2 regions of the Azospirillum aestuarii genome follow, and region 1 is predicted to be linked to the other one. Evidence: predicted binding sites of a transcription regulator. Region 1 holds the regulator's gene; the other holds the start of a gene.
What was found. The regulator LexA, encoded in region 1, represses DNA repair genes until DNA is damaged. The targets are predictions, from matches to a motif close to ATGTTCTANTTTGGTTC.
Positions count from the first base shown of each region.

Region 2: the regulator LexA is predicted to act here: its motif matches at 3,508-3,524, upstream of JJL56_RS10090 (Y-family DNA polymerase).

Region 1 is NZ_JAEPIV010000006.1:18,571-24,201, forward strand. It holds gene trpC (indole-3-glycerol phosphate synthase TrpC) at 1-190, shown strand, start outside; gene JJL56_RS13680 (GNAT family N-acetyltransferase) at 227-688, shown strand; gene moaC (cyclic pyranopterin monophosphate synthase MoaC) at 685-1,179, shown strand; gene JJL56_RS13690 (molybdopterin molybdotransferase MoeA) at 1,194-2,411, shown strand; gene lexA (transcriptional repressor LexA) at 2,579-3,277, shown strand; gene JJL56_RS13700 (ComEC/Rec2 family competence protein) at 3,303-5,510, opposite strand.
Region 2 is NZ_JAEPIV010000003.1:156,298-161,928, reverse strand. It holds gene JJL56_RS10095 (error-prone DNA polymerase) at 1-1,844, opposite strand, end outside; gene JJL56_RS10090 (Y-family DNA polymerase) at 1,855-3,462, opposite strand; gene JJL56_RS10085 (hypothetical protein) at 3,631-4,161, shown strand; gene JJL56_RS10080 (HupE/UreJ family protein) at 4,266-4,829, shown strand; gene JJL56_RS10075 (TAXI family TRAP transporter solute-binding subunit) at 4,949-5,631, shown strand, end outside.

The sequences.
Region 1 (5,631 bases):
GGACATCGCCACGACGGAGGAGCTGGCCGCCCATGTGCCCGCCGACCGGATGCTGGTCGCCGAAAGCGGTCTCTACAGCCCGGCGGACTTGTCGCGCATGGCGGCTGTGGGCGCGCGTTGTTTCCTGGTCGGTGAATCGCTGATGCGGCAGGAGGATGTGACCGCGGCCACCCGCGCCCTGCTCGCCTGACACCGAATAAAAAAAGCAATGGGGAGGAGCGACGCCGTGCCCAACGTGACCATTGCCCGTGAAAGTCCGCTCCAGGACGAGGTGGTCCGGCTCATCGAGGAGCTGGACCGCTATCTGGGCAACCTCTACCCGGCCGAGAGCAACCATCTGCTCGACCTGCAATCGCTGGCCAAGCCGGACATCCGTTTCCTGGTCGCGCGGCGGTCGGGAACCGTGGTTGGCTGCGGCGCCATGCGCATCGACACCGACGGCGGCTATGGCGAGGTCAAGCGGATGTTCGTCCAGCCGACCGCGCGCGGCGGCCAGATCGGGCGCCGCCTTCTGGAGCGCATCGAGGACGAGGCCCGCGCCGCCGGCCTGTCCCTGCTGCGGCTGGAGACCGGCGTCTATCAGGACGAGGCCATCGCGCTCTACCGCAAACAGGGCTTCGCCGACCGCGGCCCGTTCGGCCCCTACGGCCCGGACCCGCTGAGCCTGTTCATGGAGAAACCCCTATGACCGACCAGCCCGCAAGCGGCTTCACCCATTTCGACGCCGAAGGCCGCGCGGTGATGGTGGACGTGTCCGGCAAGGCCGACACGGAACGCACGGCAACAGCCCGCGGCTCCGTCCTGATGCAGCCGGAAACGCTGGCGCTCATCTTGCAGGGCGGCGTCAAGAAGGGCGACGTGCTGTCGGTGGCCCGGCTGGCCGGCATCATGGGGGCCAAGCGCACGCCGGACCTGATCCCGCTGTGCCATCCGCTGATGCTGACCTCGGTCAAGGTGGACCTGACCTGCGACCCCGAGCGCAACTCCGTGGACATCACCGCCACCTGCAAACTCAGGGGGCAGACCGGTGTGGAGATGGAGGCGCTGACCGCCGTGTCGGTCGCCGCGTTGACCGTCTACGACATGTGCAAGGCGGTGGACCGCGGCATGACCATCACCGAGGTGAAACTGCTCCACAAGGCCGGCGGCAAGAGCGGCGACTGGGGGAGCGCGGTCTGATGGCGCCCGGCGCGATGATCTCGGTCGGGGAGGCCCGCGCCCGCATCCTCGCCGCCTTCACCGCCCTGCCGGCGGAGACGGTGGCGCTGCCCGACGCGCTGGGGCGCGTCCTGGCGGAACCCGCCGTCGCCCGCCTGACCCAGCCGCCCTTCGCCGCAGCCGCCATGGACGGCTGGGCCGTCCGCGCCGCCGACATCGTTCCGGCGTCGGCGGATGCGCCCGTCACGCTGCGCCGGATCGGCGAGTCCGCCGCCGGCCACGCCTTCGCCGGAACGGTCGGCGCGGGCGAGGCCGTGCGCATCTTCACCGGCGCCCCCCTGCCCGCCGGGGCCGACGCCGTGGTGATGCAGGAGGATTGCGAGGACGCCGGGGACCGCGTGCGCGTCGGGCGTGCCGTGCCCGCGGGCCGTTTCATCCGCCCCGCCGGTCTGGACTTCACCGCGGGTGAGGACGTGCTTCCCAAGGGGCGCTTGCTCACCGCCCGTGACGTCGCCCTGGCCGCGGCGGCCAACCTGCCCTGGCTGCGCGTCCACCGCCGCCCGCGGGTCGCCGTGCTCGCCACCGGAGACGAGATCGCCCTGCCCGGCGATCCGCTGGGGCCGAGCCAGATCGTCAGCTCCAACGCGCTCGGCCTGTGCGCGCTGGTCACCAGCCAGGGCGGGCTCGCCCACAATCTCGGCGTGGCCAAGGACGATCCGGAGCATCTCGCCGCCATGGCCGCCGGGGCGGCCGGCTGCGACCTGCTGGTGACCACGGGCGGCGCCTCGCAAGGCGAGCACGACCATGTCCGCGACGTGCTGGGCGGGCTGTCGCTGGACTTCTACCGCGTCGCGATGAAGCCCGGTAAGCCGTTGATCTTCGGAACGGCGAACGGCGTGCCGCTGCTCGGCCTGCCCGGCAACCCAGTGTCCACCGGGGTGGCCGCCGTGCTGTTCCTGGTGCCGCTGCTCCGCCATCTCCAGGGGCTGCCCGCCGAGAACGCCACGCTCATGGCGCGACTCGGCGCGCCGCTGAAGGCCAACGACGACCGCACCGACTTCCTGCGCGCCACCCTATCCCCCGGACCGGATGGCGAGCCTGTCGCCACCCCCTTCCCGCGTCAGGACAGTGCGATGATGTCCCGGCTGGCCCAGGCCGACGCGCTGATCGTCCGCGAACCGCAGGCAACCGCCACCGCCGCAGGCGAGCGCGTGACGGTGATCCCGTTGAGCGGCGGTGTCCTGTCGCTTTAATCCATTCCGCACCCCCAATCCCTTTGGCAATCGCTTTGGAGTCCTGTCCGTCGATTTGCGATTGATTTCATCCGTAGGGCTTGACGGGGGTTAAGAACCAAACTAGAACATAAGGGAACGTTTTGCTTTTGTTCCATATCTAGTGCGGAACCGGTCGGGAGGCACAAATGCTCACGCGCAAGCAGCATGAATTGCTGCTTTTCATCAACGAGCGGCTCGGGCAGGGCGGTGTGTCCCCTTCCTTCGACGAAATGAAGGACGCTCTCAACCTGAAGTCCAAGTCGGGCATCCACCGCCTGATCACGGGGCTGGAGGAGCGCGGCTTCATCCGCCGCCTGCCCCACCGCGCCCGCGCGCTGGAGGTGCTGCGCCTGCCGGAGGGGCTGGAGAATGCCCGGACCCGGCCGCCGCGCGCCAAGTTCCAGCCCAACGTCATCAAGGGCGACTTCAGCTTCGCGGGGCGGGAGGCGAATCCGGCGTCCGAATCGGTGCAGCTTCCGCTCTATGGCCGCATCGCCGCCGGCACGCCCATCGAGGCGTTGCGCGACGGTTCCGCCTTCGTCGACATTCCGGCCGCCATGCTCGGCATGGGCGACCATTACGCGCTGGAGGTGGCCGGTGATTCGATGGTCGAGGCCGGAATCCTCGATCATGACACGGTGGTCATCCAGCGTTGCGACAGCGCGGACAACGGCTCCATCGTCGTCGCCCTGGTCGACGACGCCGAGGTCACGCTGAAGCGCCTGCGCCGCAAGGGCAACACCGTCGCCCTGGAACCCGCCAACGCCGCCTACGAGACGCGCATCTTCGGCGCCGACCGGGTTCGGGTGCAGGGCCGCCTCGTCGGCCTGGTGCGGAAGTACTGAGCACAGGACGCACCGGGGCGGCGGTTCAGCGCCCCCCGGCCCTTCCATCGGGAAGCCTTCCGCCCATCGTCCATGGGCGGTCCCCCCGCTGGCCGCGGACGCTCTCCACCCGGATGCCCTTGTCCGACAGGTAAAGGGCGTGCGCACCCTCCCGCCGCAGGCGCCAGCGATCGATGACCAGCGGCGCCCGGCATCCGCGCGATGGGGCCGCGGTCACCACCACATCCGCCATCGCGCAGTCCTCCGGCAAGGCGTCGGGCTGGCGCAGCAGTGCCACCGTCTTTCCCTCCACGCGATAAAGGCAGCCCAGAGCGTCGCAGCGCAGCCGCCCGTCCAGGCTCACCCCGGCGAGCGGCCAGACATCCTGCCCGGCCTTTTCCTCCGGTTTCTCCATGCCGTCGCGCCGCCTCCAGCTGTTGGCGATCCGCCCGTCGCTGGCGGCGGACAGGCTGAGCATTCCCTCCGCGCTGCGCACGGCCATCAGCGTCCCATCCTCCGACACCAGAATGTCGGGCCGCGGCGCGAAGACCGGCGCAACCAGACCTCCAACCACCGCGGCCAGCCCCAGCCAGCGCCAGCGCCCCGTCCAGATGGCCAGCCACAGCCCGCCCAGCGTGACCGCCGCGATGGCGGCGTCCGGCATGGCCGGCAGGAACGCGGTGGCGCCGGGCAGCGCCGCGGTCCGCTCCGCCGTTTCGATGACCAGCCGGACGCCCCAACTCATCGCCGTCACCGCCGGCCCCTCCAGCCCGAAGGGCAGCAGCAGGTAGGAGAGCAGGCTGAAGGGCATGATCCACACCGTCGTGATGGGGATCGCCACCATGTTGGACAGCACGCCGTAAAAGGCGACCTGCTGGAAATGGTAGAGCCCGTAGGGCGTCGTCGCGACCGTCGCCACCACGCTGGAGAAGGCGATTCCGCCCAGCGTCATCGTTCCTCGGCCGAGCCAGCCCATCTCGCGCCGCTGGCGCACCGCCCAGGGCGTGAACCGTTCGAAGGCGGCGATCAGGGCGACGACCGCCGCGAAGGACATCTGGAAGCTCGGCCCCAGCATCCCCTCCGGGTCATAAAGAACCGTGACGATGCCGGCGAAGGCGACCAGCCGCATGCTGATCGGCGACCGGTCGGCGATAACCGCGCCCATGACGAGGCCGGTCATCAGAACCGACCGCAGCGTCGGCAAGGGCGCCCCCACCAGCAGCGTGTAGAGGATCGCCGACAGGATGCCGGCCAACGCCGCGATCTTCTTGATCGGCCAGCGCAGCGCGACCCAGGGAACCAGCGCCAGCAGCGCCCGCACCACCCAGAAGACGATCCCCGCGGCGATCCCCACATGCAGGCCGGAGATCGACAGGAGATGCGCCAGACCGCTGTCGCGGAAGGCGTCCATCATCGGCCCGGGAATCGCCGCCGCGTCGCCGTTCAGCAGGGCGGCGGTGACGCTGGCCTCCGCGGGATCGGCCACGACGGCGCGCACCCGCTCGGCGATGGCGGCGCGGGCCTGCTCGAAGGCCACCGTTACCCGGCGCCAGCCGCCGGGCGGTGGCGCCTCCTGCGCGACGGGTGTCCCCATGACGAAGCCGACCGCGCCGAAGCCTTCGAAATAGGCGCGCCGCTGCAGGTCGAAGGCTCCCGGCTCCGCCGGAGCGGCCGGCGGGTGGAGCATGGCGCGAAGCCGGACCACCGTCCCGGCCTCCGGCGGCGCCACCTTGGCCGGCAGATGCAGGCGGACCCGCGCCGGCGTCGCCTCCAGGGCCAGCCGGTCCACCGTCGGCTCCCCGATCATCAACCGCGTTCCGGTGGGCTGCCGCTCGACCGCCAGCACCCGCCCGGTCACCTGCACCGGCCCGAGTTGTCGCGTCAGCATGGGTGCGTCTGCCGCCACGCCGTGCATTTGCGCCGCCGCGAAGCCAAGCGCGACGCTCAGCAGGCCCAGCAGCAGGACGACCGGCGCCAGACGCCGCCGGACCAGCCACAGCAAAGGCAGGCAGGCGGCCACGGTACCCGGCCCCAGCCAGAGCGACGGCTCGGCGGGCAGACCAAAATACAGCGCCACGCCCGCCCCGGTCCCCACGGGCAGCCACAGCGCCCAGCGCTCCCGCTCCGCGGCGAAGCATTCCAGTGCCGCTGTGGGAAGGCGCGCGGCGACGCCGCGACGGGCTGGATCGGCGCCGCCGTCCTCGCCCTCCGCCGCCAGCCCCCCGGCCACGCCCTCTTCAACCCCGTGGGCCATACTGTCGCCTATGCGCGCAAGGCAAATGCCTCCGGCGCCGTTAATGTGTTACACCACCGCACCACCGCAGTCGCAGCGCAGCAGCCGCAGCACGGCCGCAGCAGCACTGTAGCAGCGCCGA
Region 2 (5,631 bases), on a different contig from region 1:
TGGACCATGTCGCCCTGGATCGGGCCGGGGCGGACGATGGCGACCTCGATCACCAGATCGTAGAAGGTCTTGGGTCGCAGGCGGGGCAGCATGGACATCTGCGCCCGGCTTTCCACCTGGAAGACGCCCAGGCTGTCGGCCCGGCACAGCATGTCGTAGGTCGCCGGGTCCTCCTGCGGCACCGTCGCCAGCGTCAGGGCGCTGTCATAATGACACTTCAGCAGGTCGAAGCTGCGGCGCAGGCAGGTCAGCATCCCCAGCGCCAGCACGTCCACCTTCAGGATGCCCAGCGCGTCGATGTCGTCCTTGTCCCACTCGATGGTCGTGCGGCCCTCCATGGCGGCGTTGGCGACGGGGCAGAGGTCGCTCAGGGGGCCGCGGGTGATGACGAAGCCGCCGACATGCTGCGACAGGTGGCGGGGGAAGCCGATCAGCTCCTGCGCCAGCTCCAGCGTCTGGCGGAGCCGCACGTCGTCGGGGTCGAAGCCGTATTGCCGGGCGCGCTCCTCGTCCACGCCGTGGCGGCTCCAGCCCCAGACGGAGCCGGACAGCCGCGCCACCAGATCGGCGGACAGGCCCATGGCCTTGCCGACCTCGCGGATGGCGCCCCGCGCGCGGTAGCGGATGACGGTGGCGGTCAGCCCGGCCCGCTCGCGCCCGTATTTTCCGTAGATGTACTGGATGACCTCCTCGCGCCGCTCATGCTCGAAATCCACGTCGATGTCCGGCGGCTCGTTGCGGGCGGCGGAGATGAAGCGCTCGAACAGCAGATCGATGGCGGTGGGATCGACCGCGGTGATCCCCAGGCAGTAGCAGACGACCGAATTGGCCGCCGAGCCGCGCCCCTGGCACAGGATGTCCCGCGAGCGGGCGAAGCGCACGATGTCGTGCACCGTCAGGAAATAAGGCGCGTAGCCCAGCTGCCCGATCAGCGCCAGTTCATGGTGCAGGGCCTTCGTCACCGTCTCCGGCACGCCGTCCGGGTAGCGGTGGGCGGCGCCGCTCCAGGTCAGATCGGTCAGCGTCTCCTGCGGGCTGTGACCGTCCTCCGCCACCTCGTCCGGGTATTCGTAGCGCAGCTCCTCCAGCGAGAAGCGGCAGGCGGCGGCGATCTCCACCGTGCGGGCGACCGCCTCGGGGTGGCGGTGGAACAGGCGGGCCATCTCCACCCCGGCCTTCAGGTGCCGCTCGGCGTTGGCGGGCAGGCGCCAACCCGCCTCGTCGATGGTGGTGCCGCTGCGGATGCAGGTCATCACGTCGGCCAGCGGGCGGCGGGCGGGCGTGTGGTAGAGCACGTCGTTGGTGGCGACCAGCGGCACCCGCTCCGCCTCCGCCAGCCCGGCGAGCCAGGACAGCCGCCGCTGGTCGTCGCCGCGGTAGCGGTGGCTGGCGGCGAGGTGCAGGCGGTTCCCCAGATCGTTGCGCCAGCCGCGCAGCGCGTGGACGAAGGCGGGGTCGCGCTGGTCCGGCGGCACCAGCAGGAACAGCATCCCTTCCGCATGGTCCAGCACGTCGGCGCGGGCGATGAAGCAGGCCCCCTTGGGCGCCCGCCGCTTGCCCAGCGTCAGCAGCCGCGACAGCCGCGCGTAGGCCGCCCGGTCGGTGGGGTAGGCGAGCAGGCTGTCCGCGTCGGTCAGGTCCAGCCGGCAGCCGACGATCAGGCGGAGGCCGTGCTTGCGGGCGGCGGCGTGCGCCTGCACCACCCCAGCCAGCGAGTTGCGGTCGGTCACCGCAACGGCGGCGTGGCCGAGGGCGGCGGCGGTCAGCGCCAGCTCGTCCGGGTGGGACGCGCCCTCCAGGAAGGTGAAGCTGGTGGAGACCTGGAGTTCGGCGTAGGGGGTCATGACGGCCCCGTCACCCGAAGAAGCCGTGCAGGAACCACGGCGCCACCACGCCGGGCCGGTACAGCCCCTGGCGGAAGACCCAGAAGCGGCGGCCGGCCTCGTCCTCGACGCGGTAATAGTCGCGGGGCTCGCCGTCGCTCCGCCACCACTCGGCCGCGATCCGCTCCGGCCCGTCGGCAAGGCGGATACGGTGCTGGGTGCCGCGCCAGCGGAACATCACCGGCGGGTCGTCGGGAACCAGGGCCATGGCCTCGATGGGCTCCGGCGGGGCGAGCAGCCGCACCGGGCGCGGGCGGTCAGCGGGCCACAGGGAACCGCCGGGGGCATCCGCGAAGGCCGAGGCGGGGGCCACGCTGCGCTCCGGCAGCCAGCTTTGCCGCGGGACCAGCCGCAGCACCGCCCGCGCCCCCAGCCGGTTGGCCAGCCGGTCCATCAGCTCGCCCAGTTCCGGCTGCCCATCTATCCCGCCATCCAGCGCGGCCTGCGCGGCGGCGAGCGGACCGGCCTCGGTGGCCGACAGCACCATCAGCTCCAGGCCGGGGCCGGGCTCCACCCGGTCGAGCTTCTGGGCGAACAGCCGCATCAGCGCGTCCGGGCGGCGCACCGGGTGGCCGGTGCCGATGGCCAGCGTCTGGGGCGCGTCCTCCAGCCGGCGGTCCACCCGGTGCAGCTCCAGCCGCAGGCGGCGGGCGCCCTCTCCGCTCTTCTCCAGCCCGGCGCAGAGGGTGGCCAGCAGGCGGCGCAGCGCCTCGGCGATGGCCTCGGCGGTGGTGAGCGGCTCGGGCAGGGCGAGGCGGACGCTGTGCGGCGGCACCGGCAGGCGGGGCGACAGCGGCTCGTCCAGCCGTCCATAGGCTTGGTCGAGCCGTCGCAGCAGTTCCGGCCCGAAACGGGCGGCCAGCGTGGCGCGGGGGACGGCGTGCAGGTCCCCGATCCGCCGCAAGCCCACCGCGGCCAGCCCGTCCACCGTGGCGGGCGGCAGGCGCAGCGCGGCGACGGGGAGGGGAGAGAGGAGGGTGTCGGCCCGGTTGCCCCCACCCCGACCCTTCCCCACTCCGCAGGGGAGGGAGCTATCTATCCCTCCCCTGCGGAGCGGGGAAGGGAGGGACCCGCGAAGCGGGAGGGTGGGGGCCTTCCTACCGAACCGCGCCAGCGCCCAGGCCGCCGCGGGCGTGTCCGCCACCGCCAGCCGCGACTCGAAGCCCGCCGCGGTCAGGCGGGCGGTCAGGTCGGCGGCCATGGCTTCCTCCCCGCCGAACAGGTGGGCGCAGCCGGTGATGTCCAGCGCCACCCCATCGGGGCCGTCCGGGGTGGTCCAGGGGGTGTAGCGTGTGCACCAGCCGGCGATCCGTTCCAGCAGGCGGGCGTCCGACTCGGGCTCGGCGTCGAAGACGGCCAGGGCGGGTTCGATGGCGCGGGCGTCGGCCAGGCTCATGCCGGGCCGCACCCCGGCCTCCGCCGCGGCGCGGTTGACGGCGGCCACGGCCAGCCGCCCGCGCTCGGCCAGGATGGCGGCGAGGGGATGGCCGCACAGTGCCGGATGGCGGCGGCTGTGGGCGTCGGTGGGCAGCCGCGGCAGCCACAGGGACAGGATGCGCCGCGCCGTCCGTTCCGTCATGCCCAACCCTCCCTTCGCCGATGTGGACGCAAACCGTTTTATCTCGAACAAAACAAGAACATTCTAGCGGCAAAAGCCGGCGGGTGGGAGTCTCCTTACGGCCTGACCAGGAAGAGGGAGATGGACAGGGGGTCTTGTCACGCCTCCGCGGGGCACGACATGGTTGGTATGACACCGATCCGCCCCACCGCCGCGCCCACCGCCGCGCTCCTGCCCGTCGCCGTCGCGCTCGCCGCCCTCGCGCTGGGGGCCTGCGCGACCGAGGTGCACGACGAGATGCCGGGGCGGGCCCAGGCGGCGCCGCCGGCGGCCGCACAAAGCGGCGGGCTGAAGACGCTCCGCCAGATCCAGGCGGAGGAGAACGTCCGCCCGACCACCCCTGCGCCGGAACCTCCACCCACCCCGCCGCAGAAGCTCTCCGACGCCTCGCAGGCGCCCAACCAGCCGCCTCCGGTCCGTCGCCGCGGCAGTTCGTCACCGCCGCCGCCGCCCATCGACCAGCCGGCCACGCCCGCCCTGCCGGCGCCGGGCTCCACCCAGGGGCTGACCGACCGCGCCAAGCGCGACCTGATGAGCCCGGAGGTCGACCGGCTGCGCACCGACGACGCCATGGGCCGGCTTGACCCGCTGCAGCAGCGCGACCTGCTCCGCAAGCAGCAGGACCTCCGCCAGTACGGCCCCGGCCCCTTGGGTTACTGATGCCCAGCTTCTAAAGCTCTCGGCTCTGGTCACTTGACCCCACCCCGCGCAGCGGCCATACCGGCCCGGTGCTGCGCAAAGACGTTGGGGAAAAGGGGTAGGGGATGGTGGCGATCCGGGCGGTTCTCTTAGCGCTTCTGCTGATCGGCGCCGGGGCCGCGCCCGCGCTGGCGCGGATGACGGTGACCGGGCCGTTCGGCACCGGCCTGACCGAGCCCGTGTGGGTGCTTCAGCATTTGCTGGGCTTCCTCGCCATCGGACTGTGGAGCGGGCAGAACGGCGGTGCCTCCGTCTGGCAGCTTCCGGTGGCGGCGCTGACCGCGGTGCTGGCCGCCGGGCTGGCCGCGCAGATCGGCATTCGGCTGCCCTACGCCGCGGAAGGACTGTCGGCGTCGCTGATCCTGATGGGCGGGCTGGTCGCCGTCGGGCTGAAGGCGCCGTTGGCCCTGGGCGTTCTGACGGTCGCCGCGGCGGGGGCCTTCCACGGCTATGTGCACATGGGCGGGCCGCTGTTCTGGGCGGGGCTGTCGTCCGGCGTGCTGCTGGTCATCGGCGCCGGGTTGGGCCTGTCGGTGGCGCTGGGGCAGGCGGCGTCGGGCCGTGTGGTGCAAATGTGTGGCGGCGCGGTAGCACTCGCCGGGGTTCTTGATCTGGCGGGCGTCTTTTAAGCCTCCGACGCCTTGAAAAAGCCCGGCTGCGGGTATTCTTGTAAGAGCGTGTCCAACAACACGCCGCCGATGGCCCACGCCGCCGGAACGGCTGGCCAACAGGAAAGGTGGACCCGCCGGTGCCGCGCGCAGGACCCAACCCCCGCCTTTCCCCCGAAGGTCTTCCCAGCCGCCGTCAGGTCCTCGCTGGCGTCGCGGGAGGCGCTCTGCTCGGCCTTCTGCCAAGGGGTGCTGCGGCGCAGGACATCCGCTATTTCCGGATCGGCACGGGCACCACGTCGGGCACCTATTTCCCGATCGGCGGGCTGATCGCCAACGCCATCTCCAACCCGCCCGGCTCCCGCCCCTGCGACCGCGGGGGAAGCTGCGGCGTGCCGGGGCTGATCGCGGTGGCGCAGGCCACGCTCGGCTCGGTGGAGAACATCGAGCTGCTGCGCTCCGGCGCGATCGAGGCCGGAATGTCCCAGGCCGACATCGCCTATTGGGCCTACACCGGGTCGGGCATCTTCCACGGCAAGGCACCCTTCGAGGGGCTGCGCTCCATCGGCATGCTCTACGCGGAGGCGATCCAGCTCGTCGTGCGCGCCGACAGCGACCTGCACGGCGTGGCCGACCTGAAGGGCAAGGCCGTCTCGCTGGGCGAGGAGGGGTCCGGCGTGCTGGTGGAGGCGCGGGCGATCCTCGACGCCTTCGGCGTGAAGGAGGCGGAGTTGCGGCCCCCGGCCTACCTGAAGCCGGGCACGGCGGCGGACCGGTTGGCCAAGAAGGAACTGGACGCCTTCTTCATGGTCGGCGGCTTCCC